One region of the Natranaerovirga pectinivora genome, then DNA from elsewhere that is predicted to be linked to it. Evidence: riboswitches for the same ligand, from Rfam matches in the RefSeq annotation. Region 1 holds a riboswitch; the other holds the start of a gene.
The links. A riboswitch is a leader RNA that binds a small molecule or an ion and turns the genes downstream of it on or off. The one in region 1 is predicted to bind S-adenosylmethionine.

Region 1 (9,961 bases):
GATTATCAAGATATAGATGAATCTCAAATCATAGGCAATATTTATATAGGTAAAGTGAAAAATATATTGAAAAATATAAATGCTGCCTTTGTAGATATTGGAAGAGAAGAAAATGCTTATCTTTCTTTAACAGAAAACAGTGGTTTTATCTTTCTTAATTCTAAAAATAATGATAAAATTAATATTGGTGATGAGATTCTTGTTCAAGTAACGAAAGAAAGTACAAAAACCAAAGGTCCAGTATTAACCACTCATTTTAGTGTGACAGGAAGATATATGGTCTTAACTTATGGAAAAACCTATATAGGCATTTCCAATAAAATTATAGACACAAAAAAGAAAAGTACATTAAAACGACTTATGAAACCTTATCAAAGCAAAGAATATGGTTTTATTATAAGAACCAACGCTCAATTTGTTGGTGAAGAAGATATTATCCAAGAAATTAATGATTTGATTGAAAGATATGAAAATATTAAAAAGATTGCCATGTACCGATCCTGTTATCAAATAATAGAAAAGTCACCAAGCCCATTTATTGCTTCCTTAAGAAACTATTATAATAATGAATTAGATAGAATTACAGTAGATGATAAGGAAATATATGCGGATATTAAAGGGTTTTTAGAACAGTACAATTTAAACAACATAGAATTACAATATTATGAAGATAGCAATCTATCATTATTTGACTTAAATAGTCTAGGAACAAAAATAGAACAAGCCATGAAAGAGAAAGTATGGCTGAAATCAGGAGCTTATTTAGTCATTAATCCAACAGAAGCTTTAGTTGTTATTGATGTTAATACTGGAAAGTATTCAGGGAAGAAAAACTTCGAAGAAACTGTGTATAAAATAAATATGGAAGCAGCTAAAGAAATTGCTAAACAAATAAGGTTAAGAAATTTATCAGGCATTATTATCATTGATTTTATTGATATGAAAAAACCAGAATATAGAGAGTCTTTATTGCAAGAACTAAATTCCTATATAACCGATGATCCAGTAAAAACTACATTAATAGGTATGACACCTTTGAATCTTGTTGAATTAACAAGAAAAAAGATAAAAAAACCAATATATGAGCAATTCGGAAAGAAATGCTTTACCTGTAATGGAAGAGGGTATGTTTGGGATACAGGGGAGTAAGACTCCCTTATGTTTCAAAATATCCCCTTTTTTTTAGGCTTTTATGAGTATAAATATAATTATTTTGCTAGTCTATTTCTGAGAGTTGACCTTAAAGGTAAGATATGATAAACTCCACTCAAGTATTAATTTTTTCTGTTGTTTCTTCCTGTTCATCTATGAAACTTTAATGTGGCTTTTTGCCACTATCATTACATTTATAATCATGTTATATTTTTTCTAGGTGTTTCAAAATTTATAAATGTCAATGGGCTGTAGTGTTCTGCTATTTCGCAATTTAAGTAAATTTAATTCATACTATACATATCATTTACACCTGATTGGAATTGTAAGTGTTTTTTTTTGTATATAAGTTTTGACACATTCGTTGCAGCCAACTGATTATGATAGTTATATAAATTAGTATTTTAAAAAGGGTGATTAGGTGAAGAAGGAGATATACTTAATAAAGAAAGAAATAATAATGAAAGAAATAGAAGTGTGTAAGGAAAAATTAAATAGAGCGGTAAATGAATTCGGTTGTAATTCTAATATTACTATACAGATAAGTCAAGATTTAGACATACTGATCAATAAATATTATGAGTATCAACAAATAAGGTATGGTAAAAAAAATGCGTAAATGAGGTTAATTAATGAGTTGATTGTTATGAGTTCTACTGTGAAGTCTGCTTAGTCTATAACATGAGTTTTGATCCTTTCGGTTACATAGCATAATATACAAAAAAGCATTTTTTACCAAGGTTATAAATTTTTTTAGTATGTTATAATATTATTATGTTAACGGTAGCTAAGCACCCATATCTTTTATACACAACTTATAAGCGAGATAACTTCAAGAGTGGGGGAGGATCGATGAGAGAATGGCTAATACATCTTCGAAAGTTGAAGGGGTTAACTCAACAACAAGTTGCCTCAAAATGTTTTATAGAAAGGTCGTATTATTCACAAATAGAACGAGGGACAAGAAATCCAAGTATTAACGTTGCTAAAAACATAGCAAGTACACTAGGATTTAATCCATTGAAATTTTTTAACAGTGAATTTGATTTTGCCGCAGAAGAGAAGAGGACAAGTTCTATCAATAATACATTTCCTAGTGATATCATTAGTTATTTCAATAGCAACGAACATGCTCATATGATATATTTATATAATAATATACAAAACTATTACATAAATTTTCTAACCTATCTTTTAGCAGTAATTCAGAAGAATAGACACTGTATAATTGTAGAAAATGAAGAGGATTACTGTAATATAAATAGAGAACTTGAAAAAATATATAGTACCACGGAGATTAAGAAATATTTGCATCATTTTAAAAAAGGTGTGCGCTGCAAGAAAAATCTTGAAGAAATAGTTTCTTGCGTTAAAGAATTGCAATCACAATATAAGTATAAAGAATCAATATATATTTGGCTACATAATGAAAAAATATGCCAATACGATATAATAGGAAAACTAGAAAAAAGTGATATAGAACTTGATAAGATTCTATTTGTTCAAACCTACAAAGCTTCATTAGTTTCAGCAGAAGAGCATATAAAGTTAATGAAAAAATACCCTCTGCTAATGACAGATGGAGAGATTGTTAATTCACCCTTTTTTATTTCAAAAAAATCTTTGGTACTTCCTTCCTTTTACATACAAGAGGATTTATAATTTGATGTGTATTAAAAACCGCATAAGTGTTAGACATAATTAGAAAGTAGTGATATAATGTCAGATTTTATTCCCGTAACCAAATACCTTAAAGTTTCAAATGCTGCTCACATTGCTTATGTTTTTAAAAGAAAAAACAGGTATATCGATAATATGATGGCTTATATAAAGGCCGGAATTGAAAGAGGTCATCACATTATTATTATAGAAAATCTACAAATTTACAAGCAAATTCAGGAGAAGGTTAAAAAAATATTATCTGAAGATGACCAAAAAAAAATTCACTATTTTGATAATCATATGTTCTATAAATGTTATGGAGATTTTGAATTACAAAGCATATTAAAGCATTTTGAAGAATTGGTTCAATCTTTTTTAAAAAAACGAATTACTGTTCGTGCTTGGGCACATGTTGAATGGAAAGAACAGAAAAATATTTTTTCTATAGTTGAACAGTACGAGAAACTATCAGATAAGAACATAAGTAATATGAAAATTATGGTTGTATGTGCCTATAATACCTCAGAGATATGTGCATCCCTTTATACAGGACTGATGAGAAGTCATGAATATATTATGTCTGACACAGAGTTTGTTAGATCATCTTTGTATATGAGTAAATAAAATAAGCCGACTAAAACATCTAGGTATATTAGTGGGTTTATATTATTGTAAAATATTAAGGGAGATGTATTTGCTATACATTTTAAGATATGATAAAATTATATGAAGAAAGACGTGTTGATTTAAAAGGCGTTAATAAGAATGTGGAAGGATATAGTATGAAATATACATATAAAACAGTAAATATATGCTCTAAAGAAATCACATTTGATATAAATGATAATGTAATAACAAATGTTGAATTTGTAGATGGTTGTAACGGCAACTTAAAAGCAATATCGCATTTAATTGATGGATGGACAGTAGAGAAAATAATAGAAAAATGTTCAGGTATTATATGCGAGAGAAAATTAACTTCTTGTAGTGATCAACTTGCTCAAGGTGTAAAAAAGGCATATGAGGACTTAGAAAATTGTATATAAATATTTGTACAATCCCATTACAAAAGCAAATAATAGATTGGGTGAATCTAATGAAAAAACAAAATATCTTTACCAAACTCGTGTTGCTATTTACAGTTATGCCATTGGTTGAATTGTATGTATTAATTGAAATAGCTAGTAAAACCAGTTGGGGTTATACTATTTTACTAGTTATTACAACAGGGATAATAGGGGCCTATATGGCTAAAAGTGAAGGAAAACAGATCATTAGTAGGATTCAAAATGAACTAAGCACAGGTCATTTACCAGGCGAGGAACTTATTAACGGGTTATGTGTGTTAATTGGTGGGGCCTTATTATTAACTCCCGGCATCTTAACAGATATAATTGGGTTCACTTTAATTATTCCAGTGACAAGAATCATTTATAAAAGATGGATAAGAGAAAAATTCAGTAATAAAATTCAAAGAGATACCTTTATATATGAGCACAAGGATTTTTAGATTAGAACAAAGTGACTTCGTCACTCTCAAAAACATTTATCTATGGGATAGGTGTTTTTTTGTGAAGAATTATTCGATAAATAGTCTTTCACAGTTGATAAAGGTAAAAAGATATGATATAAAAAGTTGAGAAGGGGTTAGTATAGTTTAAGACAGTAGGTGAGTGGTATGATTAAAGAGATAGATAAATTTTTTATCTATCTCTTTTTAGGAGGCACATTAGTTGCAAGAAATACTATTCTTTATTTTGGAGCCCTTTAAACTGTTTTTTGAATTCTTGTGTTGTTATCTCGCCATTTTCTAATTGAGCTTTAAGTGCTTTTAATTTTGCTTTATCTTCAGCAGAAAGTTTTGACCCTCTTTTATGACTACATTTTTTAGGTTTGATTTTTTTCATCTCTTCATGGTAATGGTCTTCGGTTATTTCACCTTTTTTAAACTTAGATTTTAAGTCTTTAGCTTTTTCTTTAATGTCTGGAGAGAATTCAGTTTTTTCATCTTCAGCTACTATGGCAGAAGAATGAAAAAAAACGGTGTGATCTGACAAGGCATGACCATGTGATAGAGAAGCAGAGGGTAGAAGTATGGCAAATGAAAGACCAGTAGATAGTATACCTTTTTTAAAAAACATAAGATCTACTCCTTTCTTTAACAAAGATAAATATAAATTTAATAGTACCTCCTTTATTTAGTATGGTAGGAAATTGGAAATTAATTAGAAAAAAACATGGTAATAAATATATGAACTGAAACCATTAAAAGACAAAAGAGGACTTCAAATAGTCCTCTTTATCAATAGAAAATTACATTCTTTCAGGTGTTTCAATGCCTAAAAGATCAAGACAAGTTTCTAATATATCTTTAGTTAAAGTTATAAGTCCAATCCAAGATGATTTTTTACCAATGTTTTCTTCAGATAAAATTTTAGTTTCATGATAAAACTTATTAAATAAATTAGATAGCTCATAAACATATTCGCATATTCGATTAGGTGCTTTGTCTAAATAGCTTCCTTCTATGACTTCATTGAATTTTGAAATGGTTAATAATAAATCTCTTTCAGTATCGCTATAAGCTCCAATGATTTTGGAAGCAGATAAACCTTCTTCATTGGCTTTTCTTAAAATGGATTTGATTCTTACAACGGTATACAGAATATATGGTCCTGTATTACCTTCAAAAGAAGAGAAACGGTCTATATCAAACACATAGTCTTTTGTTACCTGGTTAGATAAATCGCCATATTTTAAAGCAGATAAACCAACTTTACGAGCGATTTCTTCAGTTTCTTCAGGAGTAAAGCCACTATTGTCTCTTAGTTTATCACGTACATTGTCTTTAATAATTTGAATTAAGTCTTGAAGGCGCATAACACCACCTTCTCTTGTTTTAAATGGTTTACCATCTTTGCCATTCATTGTACCAAAGCCTAAGAACTCTAGGGAAAGATCATCGTTAGCAATTTTAGATTTTTTAGCACATCTAAATACTTGCTCAAAGTGAAGTTGTTGTCTTTTATCAACTACATATATAATTCGATCAGGGTTATAATCTTTTACTCTTTCCCAAATGGTTGTTAAATCGGTCGTGCTATATAAAGAAGCACCATCTGATTTTAAAACAATGAATGGAGGTACATTGTAAGTATCTGTTTCTTCAGCCACTTCAACAATCAAAGCCCCATCACTTTCGGTTGTGTAATTATTTTCTTTAAGATAATCAACGATATAATCAATATGTTGTTGGCAATCACTTTCGCCTTTCCATAAATCAAATTCTACATTAAGATTACCATAGTTTGTTCTAAGGTCTGCAACAGAAACATCAAGAATATGCTTCCATAAAGCCATATACCCTTTACGGCCTTTTTGTAATTCAGCCGTTGCTTTTCTAGCTTCTTCCATTGCTGCAGGATCGGTTTTAGCCAGACCACTGGCAGCAGGATAGATTTCTTCTAATTCATTAATTGTAAAAGGTGCTTTGGTAGGGTATTCGCCTGTATAGTTTTCATCAAAGTATGGTAAGTCTGGTTGACGTCGTTTTACTTCTGAAACCACCATACCCATTTGTAAGCCCCAGTCTCCTAAATGAACATCGCCAATGACGTTATGGCCTAAGAAACGTGAGATTCTTTTGATGCTTTCACCAATAATAGCAGAGCGTAAGTGACCTACATGTAACGGTTTTGCAACATTGGCACCGCCATAATCTACCATTATTGTTTTTGGTTCTAAAAGGTCGGCGCATCCGTATTTGTTTTCTTTTGACAATTCATTAATATAATTGACTAAGTATTCATCTTCTAAAATAATATTAATAAACCCTGGACCTGCTGTTGTAATGGACTTAAAGATCGGATTGTCTTTTAAAGCCTCAAGAACTTTATTAGCAATTTCAATAGGAGATTGCTTGAATTTCTTAGCAGCTGGCAAAGCACCATTACACTGGAATTGACATAAGTCAGGACGGTTAGACACTGTAACGGTTCCATAAGATCTGTCATAACCACATTGCTCAAAAGTATCTTCAAAGATGTGGCTTAATTGTTTAATAAATTTATTCATAATAATCCTCCTAGATATAAAAATTTTTTATAAAATGGTAATAAAAAACCGCCTCTATAACAAGAGACGGAGTAATCCGCGGTACCACTCTAATTGACATAAGTCCACTCGAAACTTTAACGCAGTTAGCGTCTTACTCTTGCCAAAGCTCGAATAAGATTCTCAGAGACCCTTTTTCTCTATAAGTTTCTTCAGGACTTTCACCATCTCCTGATCGCTATAAAAAACACTATAGATACTTTTCTCTTCATAGAATTTAACATAATTTAGTTGGGATTATTATATAGTATAGCTTGATTTATGTCAATGCTTACTGTAAAAGTAACTTGATTTGGTTATAAATATTATATGTAGAGATGCAAAATAAGATACTATATGTTGATTAGAATAAAGTTAAGAGATATAATAAAAGATAAAGAAAAACAAGATTAAAATATGAAAAAGCTAAGATAAGAAGGAGTGCTATTAATGACTAGAAAAACATTTAATGCAGCTGGCGCAGCACCTATTGCACCTTATTCCCATGCTGCTTATGCAGGAGATATTATTTTTTGTTCAGGTCAATTACCCCTTGATGCTTCAGGTAAAATTGTAGAAGGGGATATCAAAGCTCAAACGGAGCAGTGTTTTGAAAATTGTTTTAACGTTTTGGCAGCGGCAGGATTGACCTCTGATGATGTGGTTAAAGTAACGGTGTTCTTAACCAATATGGATGATTTTGCTGGTATGAATGAAGTGTATAAAAATAAGTTTACACCCCCATATCCTGCACGTTCAGCAATTGGTGTAGCAGCTTTGCCAATGGGAGCAAGTATAGAAATTGAAATGATTGTAAAAGGTTAAAAATATTGACACAACTTTACTGGTATGATAATCTAATACAATAATTTAATATGACAACTCTTATAAAGAGTGGTGGAGGGACTGGCCCGATGAAACCCAGCAACCGGCATAAATATATGCAGTGGTGCTAAATCCTGCAGCAAAAAGCTGAAAGATAAGAGGAAGAAAAAACCTTCCTACTTAGGAAGGTTTTTTTCTTTTGGTCAGTATAGTAAAGTTCTCATTTTTATAAGTAATATATAAAGGGTAAGATAATTTATTTAACATATTGAAAGGCTGTGAAGCAATGAAAAAAGAAGGTTTGGGTATTGAAACAAAAATTGTACATGGCAGCAGAGGTGAAAATCAAGTCACAGGTGCCATAAGTTTCCCAATTTATCAAAGTGCTACTTTTAGACACCCAGGAGTGGATCAATCAACAGGATTTGATTATTCAAGAGAGAATAATCCTACAAGGCAGGAAGTTGAAAAAGCAATTGCTACTCTTGAAAATGGTACAGCAGGTTTTGCATTTTCTAGTGGTATGGCAGCGATTTCTACAACTTTAGAATTGTTTTATCCAGGTGATCATATCATTGTTTCAGATGATTTATATGGTGGCACGTATAGACTGTTTGAACAAGTTTCTAAAAAAAATGGTATAAAGATTTCTTATATTGATACAAGTAATATAGAAGAATTACAAACCTGTATTAATGAAAAGACTAAGGGGATTTATATTGAAACACCTTCAAATCCAATGATGAAAGTAACGGATATCAAAAAAATAAGTGCATTAAAACAACAACAATCCATTTTAGTTATTGTAGACAATACCTTTTTATCACCTTATTATCAACGTCCTTTGGAATTAGGTGCTGATATAGTACTCCATAGTGGCACAAAGTATTTGGGAGGACACAACGACACTTTAGCAGGATTTGTTGTCGTTAAAGATGAAAAGTTAATAGAACCCATTCAATTGCTACAAAAAACAATTGGCGCAATATTATCTCCTTTTGACAGCTGGTTGATTCTTAGAGGTATGAAAACTTTAGGCATTAGGTTAAAAAAACAGCAAGAGAATGCAATGGAAATTGCAAAATGGTTAACAGAAAAAGAAGAAATAGAAAAAGTAAATTATGTAGGCCTTGAGGATCATAAAGGGTATGAGATATCAATAAATCAAGCCTCTGGGTTTGGGGGAATGCTATCTTTTGCAGTTAAAAATGTTGAAACAGTTAATAAGCTATTGAAAAATGTAAAAATTATTTCTTATGCAGAAAGTTTAGGTGGTGTAGAAAGTCTTATTACCTATCCTATCAAACAAACGCATACAGCAATACCAAAAGAAATGAGAGAAAAAATTGGGGTTAATGATAAGCTATTAAGATTGTCAGTGGGTATAGAAGATGTAGATGATTTAATTAATGACCTTGAACAAGCAATGAAGGAGGAATAATATGAAATTTGGAACAAGATTGATTCATAATGGTAATGAAATAGATGAAAAAACAGGAGCATTAAGCATTCCTATTTATCAGGCGTCAACATTTCATCAAAAAGATATTGATGGACCCGTTGAATTTGATTATTCTAGATCGGGGAATCCAACTCGGAAGGCCCTTGAGGAAACTATAGCAATTCTTGAAGGTGGGTATAAAGGTTTTGCTTTTTCTTCTGGAATGGCAGCTACTTCATCTGTTCTTTCAATTTTTGAAAAGGATGATCATATTATTGTATGTGAAGATGTTTATGGAGGCACTCATAGGGTTGCAAGTAAATTTTTTAATAAATTTGGTATCGAGATTACTTTTGTTAATGTGACAAATATAGAAAATATTAGAAAAAATATAAAAAAGAATACAAAAGCAATTTTTTTAGAAACACCATCCAATCCATTATTAAAAGTAACAGACTTAAAAGGTGTTGTTAAAATAGCAAAGGAACATAATATTCTAACCATTATTGATAATACTTTTATGACACCCTTATTGCAACGGCCTATTGACTTAGGTATGGATATCGTTATTCATAGTGCTACAAAGTTTATAGGTGGTCATAGTGATGTAATAGGTGGTTTAGTTGTTGTTAATAGTGAGGCATTGGCCAAAAAAGTTTATTTTGTTCAAAATGGTTTCGGTGCTATTTTAGGGCCACAAGACAGTTGGTTGTTATTAAGAGGTATAAAGACTCTAAAAGTAAGAATGGATTTTCAACAAAAAAACGCTTTAGAACTTGCCACTTGGCT
Region 2 (9,961 bases), on a different contig from region 1:
AATTTTTCTTCTCCTTCTACACCAAGCTTTTTCCAATATGCCCCTGTAGAAAATATAATTGTTCTAGATTCGTAGGTTCCCTCAGATGTAACGACTTTTTTGATTTTTGATTCTAAATCCAATTCTGTTACTTCCTCGGATTTGATTTGAGCACCTAAGTGTTCTGCATGGTCTCTCATTTTCATACTAAGTTCAAAACCATTTATACCAGGAAGTGCTGGATAATTATCAACTTCATAAGTATTAACAACTTGCCCACCGCTCATTGGATTTTTTTCTAATAATAAAGTTTTAAGTTTTGCTCTTTCTGCATAAATTGCAGCCGTTAGCCCTGCTGGGCCAGTTCCAATAATAATCAAATCATAAATACTGTTTTCCATTATTTATTCACTCCTATTTTATATTACAAGTTCAATACAATACTCTTATTATATACTAATAATCCTTAGAAGAATTAATTACTAGATTTAATATTTTTATTATACCAATCGTATCCAAATGCTATTACTAAATAACTTATAAGTAAGAAAATACCTAAATACAAGATATTATTATTTTTTTCTATTGGACAAACATTTGGAGGTAAGTTTATTTTGTCTATATAAGATTTAATTAATGCAAAAAAGGAAATTATAATTCCAATTACTAAATATATATTTAACCATAGCGGGTGCTTTTTCATAGCATTACCTCCTTATATTATAATATTACGATATACAAACATAGTAGTCAAGTAAATTTTTCTTTTTAAACTTAAAGAAACCAATGAGATTATTAATCTCTTGGTTTCTCTATCTTCTTTAAAGCTTATCTAGTGCATTTTCTAAATCTTTTATTAAGTCCTTAGCGTCTTCAAGGCCAACAGATAATCTAATCATATCTTTTGTTACTCCTGCAGCTAACTGTGCTTCATCACTTAATTGTTGATGAGTTGTGCTAGCTGGGTGGATTACTAAAGATTTTGCATCTGCAACATTGGCAAGTAGTGAGAAAATCTGAAGATTATTAATGAAAACATCTGGATTTCCTTTAACACCAAATGTAAATATCGCCCCAGCACCATCTTTAAAGTATTTATTTGCTAAGTCGTAGTATTTGCTATCTTCAAGATTTGGATAACTTACCCAAGTAACTTTTGGATGATTCTTAAGGAAATTAATTACTTCATTGGTATTCTCTAAATGCTTTTTAACTCTAAGGGATAAAGTTTCTAATCCTTGTAATAATAAGAATGAATTAAATGGACTAATGCAAGCCCCCATATCTCTTAAAAGTGTTACTCTTGCTTTAATGATATATGCAAGGTTACCTAGTGCTTCTGAATATACCAATCCATGATAACTTGGGTCTGGCTCTGTAAACTCTGGGAATCTACCACTAGCAGCCCAATCAAATTTACCACTATCTATAATAACACCACCAATCGATGTTCCGTGTCCACCAATATACTTAGTAGCTGAATGAACAACGATATCCGCTCCATACTCAATAGGTCTTAATAAGTATGGTGTGGCGAAAGTATTATCAATAATAAGAGGTATATTATTATTATGGGCAATATCAGCAACTTTTTGAATATCAATTATATTAATGCCTGGGTTACCGATAGACTCAATAAATACAGCTTTTGTTTTATCAGTAATGGCTTTTTCAAAGTTTTCTACGTCATCAGGATCAACAAATTTTGTTGTTATGTTAAATCTTTTTAATGTATTGGCTAATAAGTTATAAGTACCACCATATAATGTATTGGCCGCGATAATTTCGTCTCCTGCTTTCGCAATATTAATAATTGAATATAATATAGCAGCTGACCCAGAAGCTACTGCTAATGCCCCTACACCACCTTCAAGTGCAGCCATTCTTTGTTCAAATACATCTGTTGTAGGATTCATAATTCTTGTATATATATTACCGCTTTCTTTTAATGCAAATAAGTTAGCTGCATGATCATAGTCATCAAATACATATGATGTTGTTTGATATATAGGTACTGCTCTAGATCCCGTTGTTGGATCAGGTTGTTGTCCAGCGTGAAGTTGTTTTGTTTCAAAATTAAATTCATTCCAATTCATAAAAAACACTCCTATCATTTAATTATTATTTTTATAAATTAAATACGCTCTATTCATTTATCAAAAAAAGCCCCTAAACAAGGAGCTTAATATTCTTATCTCCTCTTATTTCTCAGTTTTTTCTGCAGGATTTAGCACCATAATACTTTTGTATCGGTTGCCGGGTTTCATCGGGCCAGTCCCTCCACCTCTCTTTATAAGAGCAATTATTTAATTTAGTTTAATATATCATACTTAATTTAAGAAATCAATACCTATTTTACATATTTATTTACTTAGTTATAATTATATTACTAATTAATCTATTTTTACTATTTCTACAATTAAATCTCTATGAAAGTCCTCGTTAAAATAATATTGGAATTTAATTCGATCATTTGTGTTTAAATCTCTTAAAGCAATTTCTGAAACAATACCTTCTGAAATTGCAAAAACTCTAATACCTGTACTACCTTCTGGAATTTCCTGTACGTTTATTTCTACTGAATTACTATCAATGGCTCCAATATAAATACCTGTAGCCATATTAAAATCCAAGTCATCCACTTCATTTTCCTCAGGGTCATTCACTTCTTCTCTCTCATCTTCTATTACGTTACCTTCTTCTTCACCTATACCATCTTCTATTTCTTCATCAATTATATCTTGATCCATATCCTGACCATTTTCTATTATATCTTGTTCAGGTGGCAAAGTTTTATCTTGTCTTGCACAAGCGGTTACAAGTAATAAAAGTATACTTATTATTATCATTACTCTTTTCATATTATGTCACTCCTTTTAGTCTATTTAATCATAAAAATCCTTAAATTTATTCTACGCCCATTCTTGCTCTTTCATACCATATAATCAAAGAAATTGCATATTGCTATACAATTTCTTTCGTACTGTTTGGTTTTATCTCTCTAATCCCAACTTCAGTAATTGCTCCTATTACAACAAATAAACTCACAAATATAATTAGTATTATTGATGAAACTTCATTAAATAAGGTTGCTACCGTTAGTATTAACCCTAATAGTAAAACCATTCTTCTCGTAAACTTAGAGATATTAATTGTAACACCTGTGATTCTATAAATATTTAAAGCGATGATTGTTAGAACCATACTAATTCCGATGGAATAAAAAATTAACTTCAATAAAGAGATACGGTTAACAAAAAAACATATCATTAAAACATTAAATAATAAAATCTTGTTACAATGTTCCATAATTATAGCCCCCACTATAAAAAATAAAACTAGCCCTTGACTTGTTTTTCACTTTATTAATCTACATTATTAAATTATATCAATATTAAATATATTTGTAAATAATTTCTTTATAAATTAAAAAGAACACTTATGTGTTCTTTTTATCTTATCTTATTTACTATTCTTAGAATTTGCTGGTTCTATGTTAATTGTTTTACCTTTAATTCTATTATCCTTCATAATGTCAAGAACTTTACTTGCATAATCTCTTGGCACTTCAACAAATGTGTATTTATCATACATATCAATAATACCAATTAAATCTCCTGACATACCTGTTTCACCAGCTATAGCACCTACTATGTCCCCTGGTCTAACTTGCTGTTTTTTACCTACATTAATAAATAACCTTACCATTCCTGGTTCAGCACCTGTTCCTTCAAAGTTCTCGTCATATGTTGCTGCTTCTTCTTTTTCTTCTTTTTCTTTACCCATTAACATCTTTAATAATGCAGCAGCAACATCTATTGAATTATGGTCACCTTCAAGAATTTTTTCAACTAGATAAATTTGTTTGCTAAGGTTTTCATTTTCTATTATATTGCTAATTTTTTCCATCATTGTGTTGGTTTTAAATTCTTCAACATCATTAATACTTGGAACTCTTTCTCTTTTAATCTTTGTCTTAGTATATCTTTCAATATCTCTAAGTTTGTATTGCTCTTTACCAACTACAAAAGTAAAAGCTTTTCCTACTCTACCAGCTCTACCTGTTCTACCGATTCTGTGAACATAGTATTCTTCATCTTGAGGCACATCATAATTAAATACTGCTTCAACTTCATCTACGTCAATTCCCCTTGCAGCAACATCAGTTGCTACTAGTATTTCAGTACTACCATTTCTAAAACTACTCATAACACGATCCCTTTGTGATTGTTTTAAATCACCATGAAGACCATCTGCAAAGTATCCTCTACCTTGAAGTAAGGATACCAATTCATCAACTTGCTTTTTAGTATTACTAAATACCAAGCATAGTTTCGGATTGTATATATCAATTAATCTTGTTAGGGCTTCAAATTTGTCCTGACGTTTGATTTCAAAATAGAATTGTTCTATATTAGGAACTGTTAGTTCTTTATGAACTACTTTTACCACTTCAGGATTTCTTTGGTATGTTTTTGCTATATCTAAAATTGCTTTTGGCATTGTTGCAGAAAAAAGTATTGTTTGTCTTTCTGCAGGTGTTTGAAGAAGAATAGTTTCAATATCTTCTCTAAAACCCATATTTAACATTTCATCGGCTTCATCAAGAACGATTGTATGAATATCATCTAATTTAATGGTTTTTCTTCTCATATGATCCATTACACGCCCAGGTGTACCGATAATGATTTGAATACCTTTTCTTAAAGCTTGAATTTGTCTAGTTATAGGTTGACCACCATAAATAGGCAATGTGGAGATCCCACTCATATACTTCGTAAGTTTTCTCATTTCTTCAGCAACTTGTAATGCCAACTCTCTTGTTGGACATAAGATAACCGCTTGCACTTTTTTATTTTTTGGATCGATTTTTTCTAAAATCGGAATACCAAATGATGCTGTTTTACCTGTACCTGTTTGTGCTTGTCCAACTACATCCTTACCTGCTAATATAACAGGAATTGACTTAGTTTGTATTGGGGTAGCTTCCTCAAACCCCATATCACTTATCGCTCTTTTTATTGGTTCTGAAATATTTAATTCTTCAAATCTAACTGTTTCCATTAATTACCTTCCTTTATTAAGTTATTCAAAATTCTTTACTTCCGTTGTCGAAATTCATTACCATGAATTTCTCTATATCTAAAAAAACGCTCTCGTATTATCATACTTTGTTATTTATTTGCAACCTATCATTAAGTGGGTTTAGATGAGTCACAAGTAGTCTTTTATTATAAAGATTACTTAAATAGTTACTAGTAATATTGCATTCCTAATAATACATTCGAATGTAAGTCTATATTTTATAGTATAAACTTATCCCATTAGATTATTCTTTAAGCAAAGAATTTTACATTCCATTATAACACAGTTTAATTACCTAAGTATATTCATTATTAACAATTTTAAAAACTTAGGTAGAATTAGTCAAATAACGTTAACTTTTAGGAATTATATTATTCAATATAGGTATAAAATTACAAAATCGACTTATCCTACTAGTAATTATTATTTGCTTCTTGCATATAATTAGACTATATGATATTATATCAGTATAATGTAATGTAGTTACAATAACTACATCTCGATTTAGTTAGAAAGGAATGATAATTATGAAAATCAAAGACCCTATTAGTGCTTTAACCCATTTTATTGGAATGATTTTATCTATTATAGCTGCTTCTTTACTGGTATTTAAATCTATCCAAAACACAACTTTATTACATGTTACTTCATTCACTTTATTTGGAGCTAGTTTAATTTTATTATATTTAGCCAGTACAGTTTATCATTCAGTAAACAAACCAAAATTAAGTGCCATTCTCCATAGAATAGATCATATGATGATATTTGTATTAATTGCAGGATCATATACGCCTATATGCTTAATTGCACTACAAGGATTCTGGGGATTTACCTTGATCACAATTATTTGGACCATAGCGCTTGGCGGTATCATCCTAAAAGCTTTATGGATTAATGCACCTCGTTGGCTTTCAACAGGCATTTATATTCTCATGGGTTGGTTAGTTATTATTGCATTTAACCCCTTATTAAAAGCTTTACCTACCGCTGCTTTTTATTGGCTTTTAGCAGGTGGGATTATTTATACTCTAGGAGGATTAATCTACGCACTTAAGTGGCCACATTTCAAATTTAAACATTTTGGCTTTCACGAATTATTTCATTTATTCGTTATGGGCGGAAGCTTTTGCCACTTTATGTTAATGTATCTTTATATATTACCTATGCAAATATAATTTATAGAAGTATTTCAAATAAATAAGCTCCAAGAATGGCAGCTATAACAACAAGAACTATATTTAGCTTAAAACTGGCAAATACTATAGCTATTATGGTTCCAACTGTAGCTGATGAAACATCATTTGTTGAATAAATAATATCAGGAAATATGAGTGATCCTAATGCAGCAAATGGTATGTATTTTAAAAATTTTACTATTCTTGGAGATAATTTTTTATCGTTTAATACTGTCATAGGAATCCAACGTGGTAAAAAAGTAACAAGACCCATTAATAGAATTGTTATGTAATATCTCACACTTCTCCCTCCAATTCAAAAAGTCTAGATCCTATAAAAGAGGCAATGACCGTCGATATAATAATTCGCCATCCCACAGATATATTCGATAATAATGGAACCCAATAAATTATCGAATTTATAACTATTGCCAATCCTGTTACTATGATTACATCTTTTCCTTTTCTTAAACTAGGTACCAACAATCCAATAAACATTGCATATAAAGCAATCCCTAAACTGTTCCTTATCCCTTCTGTCAATGCATCTCCTGCAAATATACCTAACCAAGTGCCAAAATTCCAAGAAGCATACGCAATAAAATTCAATCCTAATAATTTATATGGGTTTATCAATCCCTCTTCTTGAAGTGACGCTACGGCAAATGTTTCATCTGTGATACCAAAGGAAATAATGCTTAGTAGTTTTTTTGAAGTATTTTTACTTACCTTTTGAGACAAAGATGTAGACATCAAAAAATGTCTAAAATTTAATATAAAAGTTGTGAGCACAATTTCTATAATAGAGGCACCATACATCATTAAATTAGCACCAATAAACTGACTTGCACCTGCAAATACAACAAAAGACATCATTATCCCTGCTGATGTTGGAATCTCTGAGGCTCTTATGATCAGACCAAAAGTAATGGCTATTGGGATATAGCCTATGGCTATAGGAAGGCCTAGCTTTAAGCCGCCTATAAAATCTTGTTTTTTCAACCTTTTTTCCTCCCTTTTATTTGTATTTATAATATTGATGGGTCCGTTGTTGATGGCATATGTATACATCAAATTGGCTGCCTTTCTCTGGCGACCGGTCGACGCCAATCCGATATATACATATGCCATCAACCCGTGAATTACCGTGATGCAAAAAAAACAGGTCTACTTATTTTTTCTATGTAAAGTGGTGCACCTTAAAATCACCTGGACCTTGTCTAATTAGGTCTAATATAATTGACTTGGCGTTGACCAGTCGCCAGAGAAAGGCAGCCAAGTTAACTATATTACCCCTAAGTAGACTACCGACCCCATGACAATCTCAAAAAAAAGAAAAGCAGAATCAATCTCTACTTTTCTATTGTAATCATATATATAAATTTTTCAATAGCCTATTCTATTTTTTTCTACCTAATCTAACTCTATCGCCTTCATTAAGAATTTTCTTTCTTAATCTTATTGCATCAGGCGTTACTTCAACAAGTTCGTCAGATTCAATAAATTCTAATGCCTCTTCTAAAGTAAATTCTTTCGGTGTAAGAAGTTTGATAGCATCATCTGCTCCAGATGATCTTGTATTTGTTAACTTCTTGTTTTTACAAGGATTAACTGTCATATCTTCTTTTCTACTGTTCATTCCAATGATCATACCTTCATAAACCTCTACAGAAGGACCAACAAATAATTGAGCTCTTTCACTTAAGTTAAATAGTGAGTAAGCCATAGTTGTGCCACCTTCTTGAGAAATTAAAACACCGTTATTTCTTCTTGGAATTTCTCCACAGTGTGGGTAGAATCCATCAACAGTTCTAACCAATGTTCCTTCGCCTCTTGTATCGTTTATAAATTCGCTTCTATATCCAAGCAAACCTCTTGTAGGAACCAAGTACTCTAATTTAGTATAGTCATTTTCAGTACCCATTGATTCCATTACACCTTTTCTAAGGTTTAATTTAGAAATAACTGTTCCACTGTATTGATCTGGAAGGGTAATGATTACTTTCTCAAAAGGCTCTTCTTTTTTACCATCTACATTATGGATAAGAACTTCTGGTTTTGAAACAGATAACTCATATCCTTCTCTTCTCATATTCTCTAATAGAACAGATAAATGCAACTCTCCTCTACCAGATACTTTATATCCATCTGCACCTTCTAAAGTTTCAACTTTTAGACCTACATTGGTTTCTAATTCACGATCTAATCTATCTTTAATATGTCTTGTTGTAACATATTTACCACTCTTCCCAGCAAAAGGAGAGTTGTTAACAATAAAATTCATAGATAGTGTTGGTTCTTCAATTTCAATCAATGGCAATGCTTCAACAGTATTCACATCACAAATGGTTTCACCAATTGATATATCAGAAATACCTGCTAATACTACGATATCTCCACTGTATGCTTCTGAAACTTCAACTCTTTTTAATCCTTCATTTACAAATACTTTTGAGATTTTTCCTTTTTGAACTTGACCATCTCTTTTTGTAATGGTTACAACTTGATTGGTTTTTACCACACCACGTGTAATACGTCCAATTCCAAGTCTACCAATATAATCATCGTATCCTAAAGCAGAAACTTGAATTTGAGTTGGTTCGTCATCTCTATTTGGGTATATATCTACATGCTCTAATATTTGATCGTAAAGTGGTGTTAAATCAACACTTTCATCCTCTAATTCTCTTTTAGCTATACCTTCTTTTGCAATTCCGTAAAGAATAGGGAATTCAAGTTGCTCGTCAGTAGCACCTAGGTCAGCAAATAAGTCAAAAGTCATATCAACAACTTCTTCTGCTCTTTGATCTTTCTTATCTATTTTATTAATAAATAAAATTGGTTTTAAACCGATTTCTAATGCTTTTTGTAGTACGAATCTAGTTTGAGGCATAGGACCTTCACTTGAGTCTACTAACAGAATTGCAGTGTCAACTGTTTTTATAATTCTTTCTACTTCTGATGAAAAGTCAGCATGTCCAGGTGTATCTACAATATTAATTTTAACCCCATTATACTCTATAGCACAGTTTTTAGAGTATATTGTTATACCTCTTTCTCTTTCTAAATCATTACTATCCATTACACATTCTACTACAGCTTCATTCTGTCTAAAAACACCACTTTGACTAAGCAATGCATCTACTAAAGTAGATTTACCAGCATCTACGTGGGCAATTACTGCGATATTTACAATGTCTTTTCTTTCGTTCATTTATTATCCTACTTTCTTATTGAAAAACGTTTATATATGAATCTATTGAGTTAATATTCATTATTATTTTTTGTCACAACTTATATATAATACTAGAATTTATAGGATAATGCAACTTTTTCACAACAAAAAAAGACACAAAGTATGTGTCTTTTCTTATTGTATTATAGTCACTAGTACTAAAATGCGTTGTTTTTTTTATTTGATTATTTGTTTACAATAAAATCTTTTAATATTTTAGTTAATTCCTCTGCTTTTTCTTCTAAAGTTAAAATATCATTAGTAATTTCATCTAACGTGCTATTTTGCTCTTCTATAGATGCTGTTACTTCTTCAGTAGATGCAGCAGTCATCTGAGACACACTTGCCATTGTATACATACTCTCTTCAACGGATTCTTTAAATGAATTCATCTCTTCAATATATACTAAAACACCTTTTAATTTTTGAATGAATTCATTAGTCGAAACCTTAATATCATTAAACGAATTAGAAGATCCATGTACTG

Region 2: linked by a shared signal. The riboswitch ahead of EDC18_RS11200 (O-acetylhomoserine aminocarboxypropyltransferase/cysteine synthase family protein) and the one ahead of EDC18_RS07265 (trans-sulfuration enzyme family protein) in region 1 are both predicted to bind S-adenosylmethionine.

Annotation. Positions count from the first base shown of each region.
Region 1 is NZ_SMAL01000004.1:58,066-68,026, reverse strand. Features, by position in the region: gene EDC18_RS07310 (Rne/Rng family ribonuclease) at 1-1,149, shown strand, start outside; gene EDC18_RS07305 (aspartyl-phosphate phosphatase Spo0E family protein) at 1,574-1,771, shown strand; gene EDC18_RS07300 (helix-turn-helix domain-containing protein) at 2,005-2,814, shown strand; gene EDC18_RS07295 (MEDS domain-containing protein) at 2,872-3,438, shown strand; gene EDC18_RS07290 (TIGR03905 family TSCPD domain-containing protein) at 3,597-3,860, shown strand; gene EDC18_RS07285 (FxsA family protein) at 3,911-4,324, shown strand; gene EDC18_RS07280 (SHOCT domain-containing protein) at 4,560-4,955, opposite strand; gene argS (arginine--tRNA ligase) at 5,128-6,888, opposite strand; T-box leader at 6,948-7,148, opposite strand; gene EDC18_RS07270 (RidA family protein) at 7,357-7,731, shown strand; SAM riboswitch class I at 7,789-7,892, shown strand; gene EDC18_RS07265 (trans-sulfuration enzyme family protein) at 8,018-9,172, shown strand; gene EDC18_RS07260 (trans-sulfuration enzyme family protein) at 9,174-9,961, shown strand, end outside.
Region 2 is NZ_SMAL01000008.1:49,801-59,761, forward strand. Features, by position in the region: gene trxB (thioredoxin-disulfide reductase) at 1-380, opposite strand, end outside; gene EDC18_RS11195 (hypothetical protein) at 455-682, opposite strand; gene EDC18_RS11200 (O-acetylhomoserine aminocarboxypropyltransferase/cysteine synthase family protein) at 801-2,075, opposite strand; SAM riboswitch class I at 2,178-2,278, opposite strand; gene EDC18_RS11205 (hypothetical protein) at 2,373-2,840, opposite strand; gene EDC18_RS11210 (hypothetical protein) at 2,944-3,288, opposite strand; gene EDC18_RS11215 (DEAD/DEAH box helicase) at 3,442-5,043, opposite strand; gene trhA (PAQR family membrane homeostasis protein TrhA) at 5,583-6,239, shown strand; gene EDC18_RS11225 (AzlD domain-containing protein) at 6,241-6,540, opposite strand; gene EDC18_RS11230 (AzlC family ABC transporter permease) at 6,537-7,241, opposite strand; gene typA (translational GTPase TypA) at 7,639-9,453, opposite strand; gene EDC18_RS11240 (methyl-accepting chemotaxis protein) at 9,660-9,961, opposite strand, start outside.